DNA from 2 places in the Streptomyces sp. R-07 genome. Region 1 is predicted to be linked to the other one. Evidence: riboswitches for the same ligand, from Rfam matches in the RefSeq annotation. Region 1 holds a riboswitch; the other holds the start of a gene.
The links. A riboswitch is a leader RNA that binds a small molecule or an ion and turns the genes downstream of it on or off. The one in region 1 is predicted to bind S-adenosylmethionine.
Positions count from the first base shown of each region.

Region 1 (7,413 bases):
TCTGGGTCGCGGCCCACACCGCTAAGGCCAAGAAGTCATGAGTAGCCAAGAGATTCCAGAAGAGACCCTGCCGGCAGGGCAGGACACCGCGCACGGCGCGGTGACGGTCGCCGACGACCCGTTCGCCGACCCGGGCCTCCCGCCCCACAAGCCCCGCATCCAGGACATCGACGAGCGGGCCGCCCGGCGGTCCGAGCGCGCGGTCGCCTTCATGTTCACGCTGTCGATGCTGGCCACCGTCGGCTTCATCGCCTCGTACGTGATCTTCCCGGTCGACAAGATCGTGTACATCTGGCCCTTCGGCCACGTGTCCGCGCTCAACTTCGCCCTGGGTCTGACCCTCGGTGCCGCCCTCTTCTTCATCGGCGCGGGCGCGGTCCACTGGGCCCGCACCCTGATGTCCGACGTCGAGGTCGCCGACGAGCGTCACCCGATGGCGGCGTCGCCCGAGGTCAAGGCGAAGGTCATGGCGGACTTCGCGGCCGGTGCCGCGGAGTCGGGCATGGGCCGCCGCAAGCTCATCCGCAACACGATGTTCGGCGCGCTGTCGCTCGTACCGCTCTCCGGCATCGTGCTGCTGCGTGACATGGGCCCGCTGCCCGAGAAGAAGCTCCGGACCACGCTGTGGACCAAGGGGCTCCAGCTCATCAACATGAACACGCACGAGCCGCTGCGTCCCGAGGACGTCGCGGTCGGCTCGCTGACCTTCGCGATGCCCGAGGGCCTCTCGGAGCACGACGAGCACTTCCAGACCGAGATCGCCAAGGCCGCCCTGATGATCGTCCGGATCCAGCCGGAGGACATCAAGGACAAGCGCGAGCTCGAGTGGTCGCACCAGGGCATCGTCGCGTTCTCGAAGATCTGCACCCACGTGGGCTGCCCGATCTCCCTGTACGAGCAGCAGACGCACCACGTGCTCTGCCCGTGCCACCAGTCCACCTTCGACCTCTCCGACGGCGCCCGCGTCATCTTCGGCCCGGCCGGTCACGCCCTTCCGCAGCTGCGGATCGGCGTGAACGACAAGGGCTTCCTCGAGGCGCTCAGCGACTTCGACGAGCCCGTCGGTCCGGCATTCTGGGAGCGCGGATGAGCACCGTGACCAACACGCAGAAGAAGGCACCCGCCGGTGAGCGGGTCGCGGACTGGGCCGACGGCCGGCTGGGGATCTACACGCTGGCCAAGGCCAACATGCGGAAGATCTTCCCGGACCACTGGTCCTTCATGCTGGGCGAGGTCTGCCTCTACAGCTTCCTCATCATCATCCTGACGGGCGTCTATCTGACGATGTTCTTCCACCCGTCGATGAACGAGGTGGAGTACGTCGGACCGTACGTCCCGCTCCAGGGACAGCTGATGTCCGAGGCGTTCAACTCCACCATGCACATCTCGTTCGAGGTGCGCGGTGGTCTGCTGATCCGGCAGATCCACCACTGGGCGGCGCTGATCTTCCTCGCCGGCATGTTCGTGCACATGATGCGCGTGTTCTTCACCGGCGCGTTCCGCAAGCCGCGTGAGATCAACTGGCTGTTCGGTTTCCTGCTGTTCTTCCTGGGCATGTTCACCGGCTTCACCGGTTACTCGCTCCCGGACGACCTGCTCTCCGGCACCGGTGTCCGCTTCATGCAGGGCGCGATCCTGTCCGTGCCGGTCCTCGGCACGTACCTCTCGATGTTCCTGTTCGGCGGCGAGTTCCCCGGCGGCGACTTCGTCGCCCGGTTCTACTCGGCGCACGTGCTGCTGCTCCCCGGCATCATGCTGGGTCTCGTGGTCGCCCACCTCATCCTGGTGTTCGTCCACAAGCACACGCAGTTCGCCGGCCCCGGCCGGACGAACAAGAACGTCGTCGGCATGCCGCTGCTGCCCGTGTACATGGCGAAGGCCGGAGGCTTCTTCTTCCTGGTCTTCGGTGTCATCGCGGTCATCGCGGCGATCGCCTCGATCAACCCGATCTGGGCCATCGGCCCGTACCGCCCGGACCAGGTGTCCACCGGCGCCCAGCCCGACTGGTACATGGGCTTCGCCGAGGGTCTGATCCGCGTCATGCCGGGCTGGGAGATCAACCTGTGGGGCCACACGCTGGTCCTCGGCGTGATGATCCCGCTGGCGATCTTCCCGGCGGTCCTCGCGGCCATCGCGGTGTACCCGTTCATCGAGTCCTGGATCACCGGCGACAAGCGCGAGCACCACATCGCGCAGCGCCCGCGCAACGCTCCGACGCGCACCGCCTTCGGTGTCGCCTGGATCACCGCGTACATGATCATGCTCGTGGGTGGTGGAAACGACCTCTGGGCGACCCACTTCCACCTGTCGCTGAACTCGATCACCTGGTTCGTGCGGATCTTCTTCTTCGCCGGTCCGGTCATCGCCTTCGTCGCCACCAAGCGGATCTGCCTCGGCCTCCAGCGCCGCGACAAGGACAAGGTGCTGCACGGCCGCGAGTCCGGCATCATCAAGCGCCTGCCGCACGGTGAGTTCGTCGAGGTCCACGAGCCGCTCAGCCAGGGCGAGCTGCACCGCCTCACGGCGCACGAGCAGTACGACGCCGCGGAGCTTCCGCCGGCCGTCGACGAGAACGGCGTGGAGCGCAAGATCGGCCGCATGGAGAAGCTCCGGGTCAAGCTCAACAAGGGCTACTACGGCGACGACAGCCAGGTCGCCAAGCCCACGGTCGAGGAGTACAAGGAGATCCAGAGCGGCCACGGCCACCACTGATCACCTGACCTGAAGGTCGCCACGGCGAGAGCCCCGTCCATTCGATGGACGGGGCTCTTTGCCGTCCCCGGAGGTCGATAGGGTGGGACCGTATCCGTCACGTGATTCAGGAGCTGCCATGAGCGCTGCGACCCCCGCTGGAGGACCTACGTCGGCGGGCCGCTCCTGGCCCGTCCTGCTGAACGGGCTGCTCGACGGCAAGGACCTCTCCGCCGACGACACGGCCTGGGCGATGGACCTGATCATGAGCGGCGAGGCGACCGACGCGCAGATCGCCGGATTCATGGTGGCGCTGCGGGCCAAGGGCGAGACGGTGCAGGAGATCACCGGCCTCGTACGGACCATGTACGCGCACGCCAACGTGATCGAGGTGCCCGGTCCCGCCGTCGACATCGTCGGCACCGGCGGCGACGGCGCCAAGACGGTGAACATCTCCACGATGGCGTCGATCGTGGTCGCCGGCACGGGCACGAAGGTCGTCAAGCACGGCAACCGCGCCGCGTCCTCCGCCTCCGGCTCCTCCGACGTCCTGGAGAAGCTCGGCATCAACCTGAACCTGACCCCGCAGCGGGTCGTCGAGGTCGCCGAGGAAGCCGGCATCACCATCTGCTTCGCCGTGAAGTTCCACCCCTCGCTGCGGCACGTCGCCGCGGCCCGCGGCCAGCTGGGCATCCGGACCACCTTCAACGTCCTCGGCCCGCTGACCAACCCGGCCCAGGTGAAGGCGCAGGCCGTCGGCGTCGCCGATCCGCGCATGGCGCCGATCGTCGCCGGGGTCCTCGCCGAGCGCGGCAACTCCGCCCTGGTCTTCCGCGGCGACGACGGCCTGGACGAGCTGACGACCACCGCCACCTCCCGGGTCTGGGTGGTCCGGGACGGCGCCGTCACCGAGGAGCGCTTCGACCCGCGGGACGTCGGCATCGAGCTCGTCCCCCTGGAGGCGCTGCGCGGCGCCGACGCCTCGTACAACGCCGACGTGGCCCGCCGGCTGCTCGCGGGGGAGACCGGTCCGGTACGGGACGCGGTGCTGCTCAACGCGGCGGCGGCGCTCACCGCCCTGGAGCCCGGCACGGGCACCCTGGCGGAGCAGCTGGGCGCGGGCATCGCGAAGGCGGCCGAGTCGATCGACTCCGGTGCGGCCCGCCGGTCCCTGGAGCGGTGGATCGCCGCCAGCAACGCGTAACCCGTCTGCCGTACGACCCCGGTCCACCATGCGGACCGGGGTCTTGCACTTCGGCGATCATGTGGCAGGATGCTCTACAGGTCACGAGTGACAGCGTTTTGGCCCCGGCTTGCTGTCCGGCAACCCTCCTTCCGTGGCGGGGTGCCCCGGGTGATGACCAGGCCGTAGGCAGCGAGGTCTACGGCAAGCGCGGATCCCTCGAACACCAGGGGTCCTGGTCAGTCGAGGAGCTTTTTCCGTGAGCAAGCGAATGCGATAGGGCGAGTCCGCCCCTACTTCACCCTCGGAACAGGGTCCCTTCCGCGTACCCGCATACCCGTGCGCGCCCCCGTCGTCTCCGAGGCATCACCCGTACCCCGCCGTACCCGGCCGCGTACGGGATTCACCGAAGCCATTCCGCACCGCCCGCCGGGAGATACCGCCATGTCCGCACGCCCGAACACCGCCACCGTCGACACCGCCGCCGCCGAGTCCGCCGACCCCTGCTGCGCCGCCCCGCTGCCGGTCCTCGGCCGGGACGTCACCGTCCCGCTCGTCACCGGCGGCGAGGTGAGCTACGCGGCGCTCGACTACGCGGCCAGCGCGCCGGCCCTCCAGCGGGTCTGGGACGACGTCGCCGCGTACGCCCCCTACTACGGCAGCGTCCACCGCGGCGCCGGGTACCTCTCCCAGCTCTCCACCGACCTCTTCGAGAACAGCCGCGCCACCGTCGCCGAGTTCCTCGACTGCCGCCCCGGCGACCAGGTCGTCTTCACCCGCTCCACCACCGACTCGCTCAACCTGCTGGCCGCCGTCGTCCCCGCCGACTGCCAGGTCTTCGTCTTCGAGACCGAGCACCACGCCTCGCTGCTGCCCTGGAAGGACGCCCGGGTCACCTACCTCAACGCCCCGCGCACCCCGGCCCAGGCAGTCGCGACCCTGGAGCGCGCCCTCGCCGACCGTGACCCCTACGGTCCCGCGCTGGTCTGCGTCACCGGCGCCTCCAACGTCACCGGCGAGCTGTGGCCGGTGAAGGAGCTGGCCGCCGCCGCGCACGCGCACGGCGCCCGGATCGTGCTCGACGCCGCCCAGCTCGCGCCCCACCACCCGGTCTCGGTAAGGGAGTTGGACGTGGACTGGGTCGCCTTCTCCGGGCACAAGCTGTACGCGCCCTTCGGCTCCGGCGTCCTCGCCGGCCGCGCCGACTGGCTCCAGGACTCCGAGCCCTACCTCGCGGGCGGCGGCGCCTCCCGCAAGGTGGCCCGCCGGGCCGACGGCGGTGTGGACGTGGAGTGGCACACCACCGCGGCCCGGCACGAAGCCGGTTCGCCGAACGTCATCGGCGTCTACTCGATCGCCTCCGCCTGCAAGGCGCTCACCGAGGCCGGCTTCGACTCCCTCGTCGCCCGCGAGCAGCACCTGATCACCACGGTCCGCGAGGGCCTGGCCGAGGTGCCCGAGGTGCGCGTGCTCTCGCTCTTCGGCGACGACGCGCCCCGCGTGGGCGTCATCTCCTTCGTCGTGGAGGGCTGGAACAGCTCCCACTTCGCCGCCGCGCTCTCCGCCGAGTACGGCATCGGCGTCCGCGACGGTCTCTTCTGCGCCCACCCGCTGGTCCGCACCCTGCTCGGCAGCGACCCGCAGGACCCGGGCGAGTGCGGCGCCCCCGAGGCGGCGCCGGGGGAGAGGTCGCTGAACGCCATCCGGGTGAGCTTCGGCGCCGGTACGCCGGACGAGCACGTGGAGCGGTTCGTCGGCGCCGTGAAGGAGCTCGTGAGGGACGGCGCGCAGTGGAAGTACCGCACCGAGGACGGCCGCTGCGTCCCGGACCGCGGCTGATCAGTCACTCGTACGGGTGAAGGGGGCCTCCCGACCGGGAGGCCCCCTTCAGTCGTGCCGCGTGCGCGGTGTCAGGACTCCAGACCGATGGCGAAGGCCGCCTCCAGGTCGTGCTGGGAGTACGTGCGGAAGGCGACGTGCGTGTCCGTGGCCTCCACGCCGGGGATCTTGCTGATCCGTCCGGGGATCACGTCCGCCAGGTCGTCGTGGCGCGGCACCCGGACCATGGCGATCAGGTCGTACGTACCGGTGACCGAGAAGACCTCGCTGACGCTGTCGAGCGCGGCGATCGACTCGGCGATCTCGGGGATGCGGTCCACGCTGGTCTTGATGAGCACGATCGCGGTGATCACGGCTGGCTTTCTCCCTCGGTCGCCGCGGCTTGGGCTTTCACTCTATCCCCACCGCGGAAGCGCCCCCAGGCGTAGAGGAAGCCGACGGAGAAGCCCACGACATGGGCCAGATAGGCGACGCCGGGCCCCGCGCCCGCCGCCCGCGCGGCCAGCCACTGCAGCGTGAACCAGAAGATCAGCACGATCCAGGCGGGGAAGCGCAGCGGCAGGAAGAACAGGAAGGGGAAGAGGCTGGTGACCCGGGAGCGCGGGAAGAGGAAGAGGAAGGCCCCGAGCACCGCGGAGATCGCCCCGGACGCCCCGACCAGGGTCTGCTCGCTGTCCGCGTGCGCCACCGCGTACCCGAGCAGGGCCACGTAGCCGGTCCCCAGATAGAAGAGGCAGAACTCGACCGGACCCATGCGCTCCTCGGCCATCGCGCCGAAGACGTACAGGAACAGCATGTTGCCGAGCAGGTGGAGCCAGCTGCCGTGGACGAAGAGCGCGGTCAGCGGGGTGAGCAGGGCGCGCGGCTCGCCGCTCATGAGCTCGGCGGGCACCACGCCCCAGCGGCGGAAGTAGGCGCCCTGGGCGGCCAGGAGCTCGTCGCCCGTGCCGTACACCGGATTGAGTCCGGCGACCGGGCCGATCACGAAGAGGAGGCAGCAGGCGGCGATCAGTCCGTACGTCACCGTGGGCCCGCTGCGGGTGCCGCGCCAGGCACCGAGGACCACGCCTCGCCAGTCGATCATGGACAGATCATGGCGTACCGGGGCCGAAGTGGACAGAGTGCCTCGCCGTGCCTCGCCCTCCCCGGGAGGCCGTAGGGTTACGGGCACCACCGACCGCAGTTCGACGGCGCACCGCGGCTCCCGCACCTGGTACCACGCAACAGGAAGAAGGACGGCACGATGACGACGGTTCCCCTGCCGACCGCCGAGACCCGCTGGCGCTGCACGCTCTGCGGCAATCTGACCCGCTTCGACGTGACCCGCTCGTCCAAGGTCGTGGAGTACGTCCATCTGGACCTCGCCGGAGACCCGACGGTCGAGGAGCGGCAGGTGGTCAGTGAGACCATCGAGTCGGTCCGCTGCCGCTGGTGCAACGCGGTGGACCAGATCGAACTGGTGGACAGGCCGGGCGCCGCCTCCTGAGGGACGGCGCGGACGACATAGGGGTGACGGATCGTGGAGCAGCCCGCGCACGGTGGTGAGCCGGCCGGCGCGGCAGGTGACGCTGCCGAGACGCTCGACCACCCGCTGCCTGAAGGCGTACGGCGGCGGGTCGTCGCGCTGGTCGCGGACGCCTTCGGCGGGCTCACCGTCGCGGAGCTGCCCGCGCCCCTGCGGCAGTACGCCCGCTTCACCG
Region 1 is NZ_CP183978.1:2,089,865-2,097,277, reverse strand. Features, by position in the region: gene ACN9M0_RS09405 (cytochrome bc1 complex diheme cytochrome c subunit) at 1-41, shown strand, start outside; gene ACN9M0_RS09400 (cytochrome bc1 complex Rieske iron-sulfur subunit) at 38-1,090, shown strand; gene ACN9M0_RS09395 (cytochrome bc1 complex cytochrome b subunit) at 1,087-2,712, shown strand; gene trpD (anthranilate phosphoribosyltransferase) at 2,831-3,895, shown strand; SAM riboswitch class IV at 3,975-4,091, shown strand; gene ACN9M0_RS09385 (aminotransferase class V-fold PLP-dependent enzyme) at 4,319-5,713, shown strand; gene ACN9M0_RS09380 (Lrp/AsnC family transcriptional regulator) at 5,785-6,066, opposite strand; gene ACN9M0_RS09375 (rhomboid family intramembrane serine protease) at 6,063-6,797, opposite strand; gene ACN9M0_RS09370 (hypothetical protein) at 6,957-7,199, shown strand; gene ACN9M0_RS09365 (NYN domain-containing protein) at 7,233-7,413, shown strand, end outside.

Region 2 (7,413 bases), 2.3 Mb from region 1:
CTCCGCCAAGTGCTCGGCCAGCCGGTCGTACTGCTCCCTCACCCCCGCCTCCATGCCCGCCGCCAGCGCCTGGTCCCTGATCTCGTTCGAGGGCCAGAAGGAGGTGCTGGTCAGGGCCGTGCCGCCGTCGGGGGTCGCGTCGAAGGTGAGGGTCACCCGGACCGGTTCGCCGTCCGGCATCTGCTCGAAGACCTCCGTGTAGTCGAGCCGCTCCAGCGGGACGACGTCCTCGTACGTGCCGGAGAAGACGATCTCCTGGCCGTCCGGCCCGGTCTGGCCCCAGCGCCAGGTGCCGCCCGCCCGCAGGTCGATGTCGACGACGGACGTGGTCAGCCCGGCCGCCCCGTACCACTCCCGTACGTGCTCGGGCCGCGTCCAGGCCTCCCACACGCGGGCCGGCGGGGCGTCGAAGGTGCGGGTGACGACCAGCTCGCGGTCGGCCGGCGTCGTGAGGAGGGTGACCATGGTTCCGATCCCTTCCGTGTCCTTCCAGGATCCGCCGAACGCCCGAGGGCGGCACCCCCACCAGGGGGTGCCGCCCTCGTTCGCGTTCAGCGATGAACCACCGATCCCAGGGGGATCAGAAGTCCATGTCACCGCCCGGCATGCCGCCGCCGGCCGGCGCGGACGCCTTCTCCGGCTTGTCGGCGATGACGGCCTCGGTGGTGAGGAACAGCGCGGCGATCGACGCGGCGTTCTGCAGCGCGGAGCGCGTGACCTTCGCCGGGTCGATGATGCCCTCGGCGATGAGGTCGACGTACTCGTTGGTCGCGGCGTTCAGGCCGTGGCCGACGGGCAGGTTGCGGACCTTCTCCGCCACGACGCCGCCCTCGAGGCCGGCGTTGACCGCGATCTGCTTCAGCGGGGCCTCGAGGGCCAGCTTCACGATGTTCGCGCCCGTGGCCTCGTCGCCCGACAGGTCGGCCTCGAGCTTCTCGAAGACGTTCGACGCCTGGAGCAGGGCCACGCCACCGCCGGCGACGATGCCCTCCTCGACGGCCGCCTTCGCGTTGCGAACGGCGTCCTCGATGCGGTGCTTGCGCTCCTTGAGCTCGACCTCGGTCGCGGCACCGGCCTTGATGACGGCCACGCCGCCGGCCAGCTTCGCGAGGCGCTCCTGGAGCTTCTCGCGGTCGTAGTCCGAGTCGGAGTTCTCGATCTCGGCGCGGATCTGGTTCACGCGACCGGCGACCTGGTCGCTGTCACCGGCACCGTCGACGATGGTGGTCTCGTCCTTGGTGATGACGACCTTGCGGGCGCGGCCGAGCAGGTCCAGGCCCGCGTTCTCGAGCTTGAGGCCGACCTCCTCGGAGATGACCGTGCCGCCCGTGAGGATGGCGATGTCGTTCAGCATCGCCTTGCGGCGGTCGCCGAAGCCCGGGGCCTTGACCGCGACGGACTTGAAGGTGCCGCGGATCTTGTTGACGACCAGGGTCGACAGGGCCTCGCCCTCGACGTCCTCGGCGATGATCAGCAGCGGCTTGCCCGACTGCATGACCTTCTCCAGGAGCGGAAGGAGGTCCTTCACGGAGGAGATCTTGGAGTTGACGATCAGGAGGTACGGGTCGTCGAGCGACGCCTCCATGCGCTCCATGTCGGTCGCGAAGTACGCCGAGATGTAGCCCTTGTCGAAGCGCATGCCCTCGGTGAGCTCCAGCTCCAGACCGAAGGTCTGGGACTCCTCGACGGTGATGACGCCTTCCTTGCCGACCTTGTCCATCGCCTCGGCGATGAGCTCGCCGATCTGGGTGTCGGCGGCGGAGATGGAGGCCGTGGAAGCGATCTGCTCCTTGGTCTCGACATCCTTCGCCTGCTCGAGCAGGGCACCGGAGACGGCCTCGACGGCCTTCTCGATACCGCGCTTGAGGGCCATCGGGTTGGCACCGGCGGCGACGTTGCGGAGGCCCTCGCGGACGAGCGCCTGGGCGAGGACGGTGGCGGTGGTCGTACCGTCGCCGGCGACGTCGTCCGTCTTCTTGGCGACTTCCTTGACCAGCTCGGCGCCGATCTTCTCGTACGGGTCCTCGAGCTCGATCTCCTTGGCGATGGAGACACCATCGTTGGTGATCGTGGGGGCGCCCCACTTCTTCTCGAGGACGACGTTGCGGCCCTTGGGGCCGAGGGTGACCTTGACGGCGTCAGCGAGCTGGTTCATGCCGCGCTCGAGACCGCGCCGGGCCTCCTCGTCGAACGCGATGATCTTGGCCATGTGAAGTGGTCCTCCCGGACATGGGGTGGATAACGCTCCAGGACCGCGCCGACGCCCGCGACGGACGGCCTGCGTACCCGATGGTTCCTTGCCCCACCTGGCCGCGGGCCTCATCTGCCCGATCCTCGTAAGCACTCTCACCTTCAGAGTGCTAACGCCAATGATTAGCACTCGACCTAGGGGAGTGCAAGCCGTTCCGAAGGAACGTCGATGAGGTGTGGTGGTCGGGCGACGGGCGGCTGCAAGCGACTCCCGACGATCGGGACGTACGCGGAGGAAGGCCGGGAACGCACGAGGGGTCCGCATCCCCTCAGGGATGCGGACCCCTCGACGGCGTTGCGTCGGTGGCCGATCGCGCCGCGCTCAGACGGCGAGCTTGACCATGTCCGCCTGCGGACCCTTCTGGCCCTGCGAGATCTCGAACTCGACCCGCTGGCCCTCTTCGAGGCTGCGGTAGCCATCCATCTGGATCGCGCTGTAGTGGACGAAAACATCCGCACCACCGTCTACCGCGATGAAGCCGTAGCCCTTCTCCGCGTTGAACCACTTGACGGTGCCCTGAGCCATGCCTAACTCCCCTATTACTGGCCCTTGCGCGGGACCCGCACTTCGCGGAACCCGGGTCAGACCCTGCGCCGGAACGCGTCGACCGCCGCTGAATGTATCTGCCCAACTGCCCTCTGCAACAGGTCAATCGACCGAGAATTCTGCGCACTCAGGAAAGGGGAATTGGGGAGAATCCCCTGAATTACGGGGCAAGTCGGGCCCGGCAAAGCGCGCAGAACGTACACAACGCGCAGACACTTTGGCTGCTTCTTGTCGTGCGGGGACGCATTCTCATATGCACCCGGCATGAGCAGCGGAGGGGACTTCCCCAACTCTACCCCGCTCAACCATGCAGAATTGCCCCCTCCGCTTATCGCGCGGAAGGGGCAATTCGTACTGACTGGTAAGCCTTGGCGAAGAATCAGCACCCGGCGGCACTGTGCTCGACGGTCAGCCTCCGGCGACGGCGGGGATGATCGAGACGCCCGCACCGGCCGGGGTGGCCGTCTCCAGGCCCTGCTCGAAGCGCACGTCGTCGTCGTTGACGTACACGTTGACGAAGCGGCGCAGCTTGCCCTGGTCGTCCAGGACGCGGGCGGCGATGCCCGCGTGGTTCTTCTCCAGGTCCGCGATGACCTCGGCGAGGGTCGTGCCCTCGGCCTGGACCTCGGACTGACCGCCCGTGTAGGTGCGGAGGATGGTGGGGATGCGGACGTTCACGGCCATGTCTTCGAAACCTTTCAGTGGGCCAGGAAAGCGGACCGGCTCAGAGCGCCAGGCCCGCGTCGCGGAACGCGTCCAGGCTCGGGCGGATGGTGGCGGTCGCCTGAGAGGTGTCGGCCACCGCGTCCAGGGTCTTGAGTCCGTCGCCGGTGTTGAGGACGACGGTGGTGAGCTCCGGGTCGATGAGACCGGCCTCGACGAGCTTCTTCGTCACGCCGACGGTGACGCCGCCCGCGGTCTCCGCGAAGATGCCCTCGGTCTGCGCGAGGAGCTTGATCGCGTCGACGACCTGCTCGTCGTTCACGTCCTCCACGGCGCCGCCGGTGCGGCGGGCGATGTCGAGGACGTACGGGCCGTCGGCCGGGTTGCCGATCGCGAGCGACTTGGCGATCGTGTTCGGCTTCTGCGGGCGGACGACGTCGTGGCCGGCCTTGAAGGCGGCGGAGACCGGGGAGCAGCCCTCGGCCTGGGCGCCGAAGATCTTGTACGGCTTGTCCTCGACGAGGCCCAGCTTGATGAGCTCCTGGAGGCCCTTGTCGATCTTCGTGAGCTGGGAGCCGGAGGCGATCGGGATGACGAGCTGGTCGGGGATGACCCACCCGAGCTGCTCGCAGATCTCGTACGCGAGCGTCTTGGAGCCCTCGCCGTAGTACGGGCGGAGGTTGACGTTCACGAAGCCCCAGCCCTCGCCGAGCGGGTCGCCGATGAGCTCCGAGCAGAAGCGGTTGACGTCGTCGTAGTTGCCCTCGATGCCGACGAGGTCACCGCCGTAGACCGCGGCCATGACGACCTTGCCCTGCTCCAGGTCGTGCGGGATGAACACGCAGGAACGGAAGCCGGCGCGGGCGGCGGCGGCGCCGACGGCGCCGGCCAGGTTGCCGGTGGAGGAGCAGGAGAGGGTGGTGAAGCCGAAGGCGCGGGCGGCTTCGAGCGCCTGGGCGACGACCCGGTCCTTGAAGGAGTGCGTCGGGTTGCCGGAGTCGTCCTTGACGAAGAGCTTGCCGGGGGCGACGCCGATCTCGCGGGCGAGGTTGTCGGCCTGGACGAGCTTGGTCCACCCCGGGTTCAGGTTCGGCTTCTCGGCGACGTCGGCGGGGACGGGCAGCAGGGGGGCGTAGCGCCAGATGTTGGCGGGGCCGGCCTCGATCTGCTTGCGCAGCGACTCGGGGTCACCGACGGGGAGGTCGTACGCGACCTCGAGCGGTCCGAAACAGAGTTCGCAGGCGAAGATCGGGCCGAGTGCGAACACTTCACCGCATTCGCGGCAGGAAAGCCCGGACGCGGGACCGAGGTCGACCGAAGTGGCGGGGGTAACAGTCTGTGCAGCCATGGAGGCGAGGCCCTTTCTCCTCATCTTTCCCATGACGAATTTTTCGCCATGAGACGGATTTGGCACCTTCCCTAGCCGGGAGCCTCGCGCAAACAAGCTGCGTCCGTCAGGACACCACTAGGGGTGGTGGCCGGGAGACGGGTGGACGAGTAACCGACTGGAGGGTTGCCGGGGCTTCAACGGGCCGTTTCCCTCTGCCCCTCTGGATGAGCGGTATTCGATTGTGAAGCGCGGTGGACTTTCGTTCCTGCGCTCCGGCGCGGGCGGCACCCCGACGTGCATCGGGCATCCGCGTTGTTCAAGACTGTAACCGAAGGCCCGGACGCTTGGACCGGCCGTCCGAACCGCGAGATGGAGATCACGTGCTGGAAGAGGTGGAGCGCTGGCTGGACCGGCGGTCCTGGTCCGTGGCGGACCGGCCGCTGGAGCGGATCCTCGCCGCGAAGCGGAACACGAAGGTCAGCGTCGTCCTGCCCGCGCTGAACGAGGAGGCGACGGTCGGGGACATCGTCGCCGTGATCCGCCGCGAGCTGATGACCGAGGCGGTGCCGCTCGTCGACGAGCTGGTGGTGATCGACTCGGGCTCCACGGACCGTACGGCCGAGGTGGCGGCGGCGGCCGGCGCGCGGGTGGTCGCGCGCGACGCGATACTCCCCCGGATACCGGCCGTACCCGGCAAGGGCGAGGTCCTGTGGCGGTCACTGATGGTGACGAGCGGGGACGTCGTGTGCTTCGTCGACGCGGACCTGCGGGACTTCTCGGCGGACTTCGTGACGGGGATCGTGGGCCCGCTGCTCACGGACCCGGACGTCGACTTCGTGAAGGCGATGTACGACCGCCCGTTCGGGGACACGCCCGGTCAGGGCGGCAGGGTCACCGAGCTGGTGGCGCGCCCCCTCCTCAACCTCCACTGGCCGCAGCTGGCCGGCTTCGTGCAGCCGCTGGGCGGCGAGTACGCGGCGCGGCGCTCGCTGCTCGAACGGCTGCCGTTCCCGGTCGGTTACGGAGTGGAGCTGGGGCTGCTCGTGGACGCCCTGCACACGGTGGGCCTGGACGCGCTCGCACAGGTGGACGTGGGGGTGCGCAAGCACCGGCACCAGGACGGGCTGGCGCTGGGCCGGATGGCGGCGGCGATCTACCGGACGGCGCAGCTGCGGCTCTCGCGGGGCCATCTGGTGCGGCCGCGGCTGACCCAGTTCGAGCGGGGCGAGCAGGGCTTCGAGCCGCGGACGTACGCGGTGGACACGGAGGAGCGGCCGCCGATGGCCGAGATCGCGGAGTATGCGCACCGCCGCGTGGCGTAACGTCCCACGATGATCCGTTTTGCATACATTGCCCTTTTATGCGCTTCAGACGATTCCACCTGGGCAGGATGCTGGCGGCCATCGGGCTCACGGCGGGCTCGCTCGCGTCCGCGGCGGCCGGTCCGGCCGCCGCGGACGTGGTCGAGCCCTTCGGCAAGCGGTACGACGAGTCGCTGTACGGCGACTTCACCACGATCGGCAACACGGTCATGGGCTGCCCGACGGCCCCGGCCGACCTGGCGGCGCGCTGCGCGACGGCGGCCGCCGGCCAGGGCTCGGACAACAACAACACCTTCGTGATGCAGCGGATCGACGCGGCGGGCACCGGGGGCGGGTACGGCTCCAGCACCGGCCACGTCAAGGTCCCGGCGGGCGCGGAGGTCGCGTACGCCCGGCTGTTCTGGGGCGGCAACGACGGCACGTACAAGGGCCCGAGCGGCGCCCAGCTGAAGCGCTGCGACATCTCCGGCGCGGACGTCGGGCGCTCCCCCGGCGACCCGACGACGACGGCCCCGCTGATCAAGGTCGGGGCGGGTCCCGCGGTCCCGGTCTCGATCGACAGCATGGTCGCCGACCCGGCCGACACCAGCGGCCCGCACTACTACACGGGCGAGTCCGACGTGACCGCCGCCTTCACGGGCGTCTCGGGGACGGACGCGCGGGTGGCGGTCGGCAACCTCTGGGCGCCGAACGGCAAGGGCTGCGTGGCCGGCTGGTCCCTCACGGTCGTCCACGAGTTCCCGGGACCTGACCCGGTGAAGGCCCCCGAACGGCGGAACGTCCACGTCTACGGCGGCCACGTCCTCCAGCGGTCCACCTCCCCCGCCACCACGATCACCGTGGACGGCTTCCACCGGGGCCCGGGCACGGTCCGCGCGAGTGTGACCGCGTACGAGGGCGACTGGAACACGCCGGGCGACAAGTTCCTCGTCGACGGCAAGAACGTCACCGAGGCCCACACCGGCAACACCGACAACTTCTTCGTCAGCGAGGACGACGGCGCCGTCTCCCCCAGGCTGGTCGACAACCTGAGCATCGACGCGAAGGCCTTCGACCTCCCCGCCGGCGCCGTCCCGCCGGGCGCGAGCTCCGCCGACCTGACCTTCTCCACCAGCGGCGACACCTACGTGCCGTCCGGACTCGCCTTCTCCGTGCCCGTCCCCGACCTGGAGATCACCAAGACGGCGACCCCGCGCACGGCGAAGCCGGGCGACACCGTCACGTACACGATCACCGCCAGGAACATCAGCCCGCTCGACTACCCGAACGCCAAGTTCAGCGACGACCTGACCGCGAGCCTG
Region 2 is NZ_CP183978.1:4,401,744-4,409,156, reverse strand. Features, by position in the region: gene ACN9M0_RS20185 (SRPBCC domain-containing protein) at 1-465, opposite strand, end outside; gene groL (chaperonin GroEL) at 581-2,209, opposite strand; gene ACN9M0_RS20175 (cold-shock protein) at 2,573-2,776, opposite strand; gene ACN9M0_RS20170 (MoaD/ThiS family protein) at 3,206-3,481, opposite strand; gene thrC (threonine synthase) at 3,522-4,832, opposite strand; SAM riboswitch class I at 4,826-5,021, opposite strand; gene ACN9M0_RS20160 (glucosyl-3-phosphoglycerate synthase) at 5,171-6,112, shown strand; gene ACN9M0_RS20155 (DUF11 domain-containing protein) at 6,151-7,413, shown strand, end outside.
Region 2: it holds a riboswitch for S-adenosylmethionine, as region 1 does, so the genes downstream of both, thrC (threonine synthase) here and ACN9M0_RS09385 (aminotransferase class V-fold PLP-dependent enzyme) in region 1, are expected to answer to the same signal.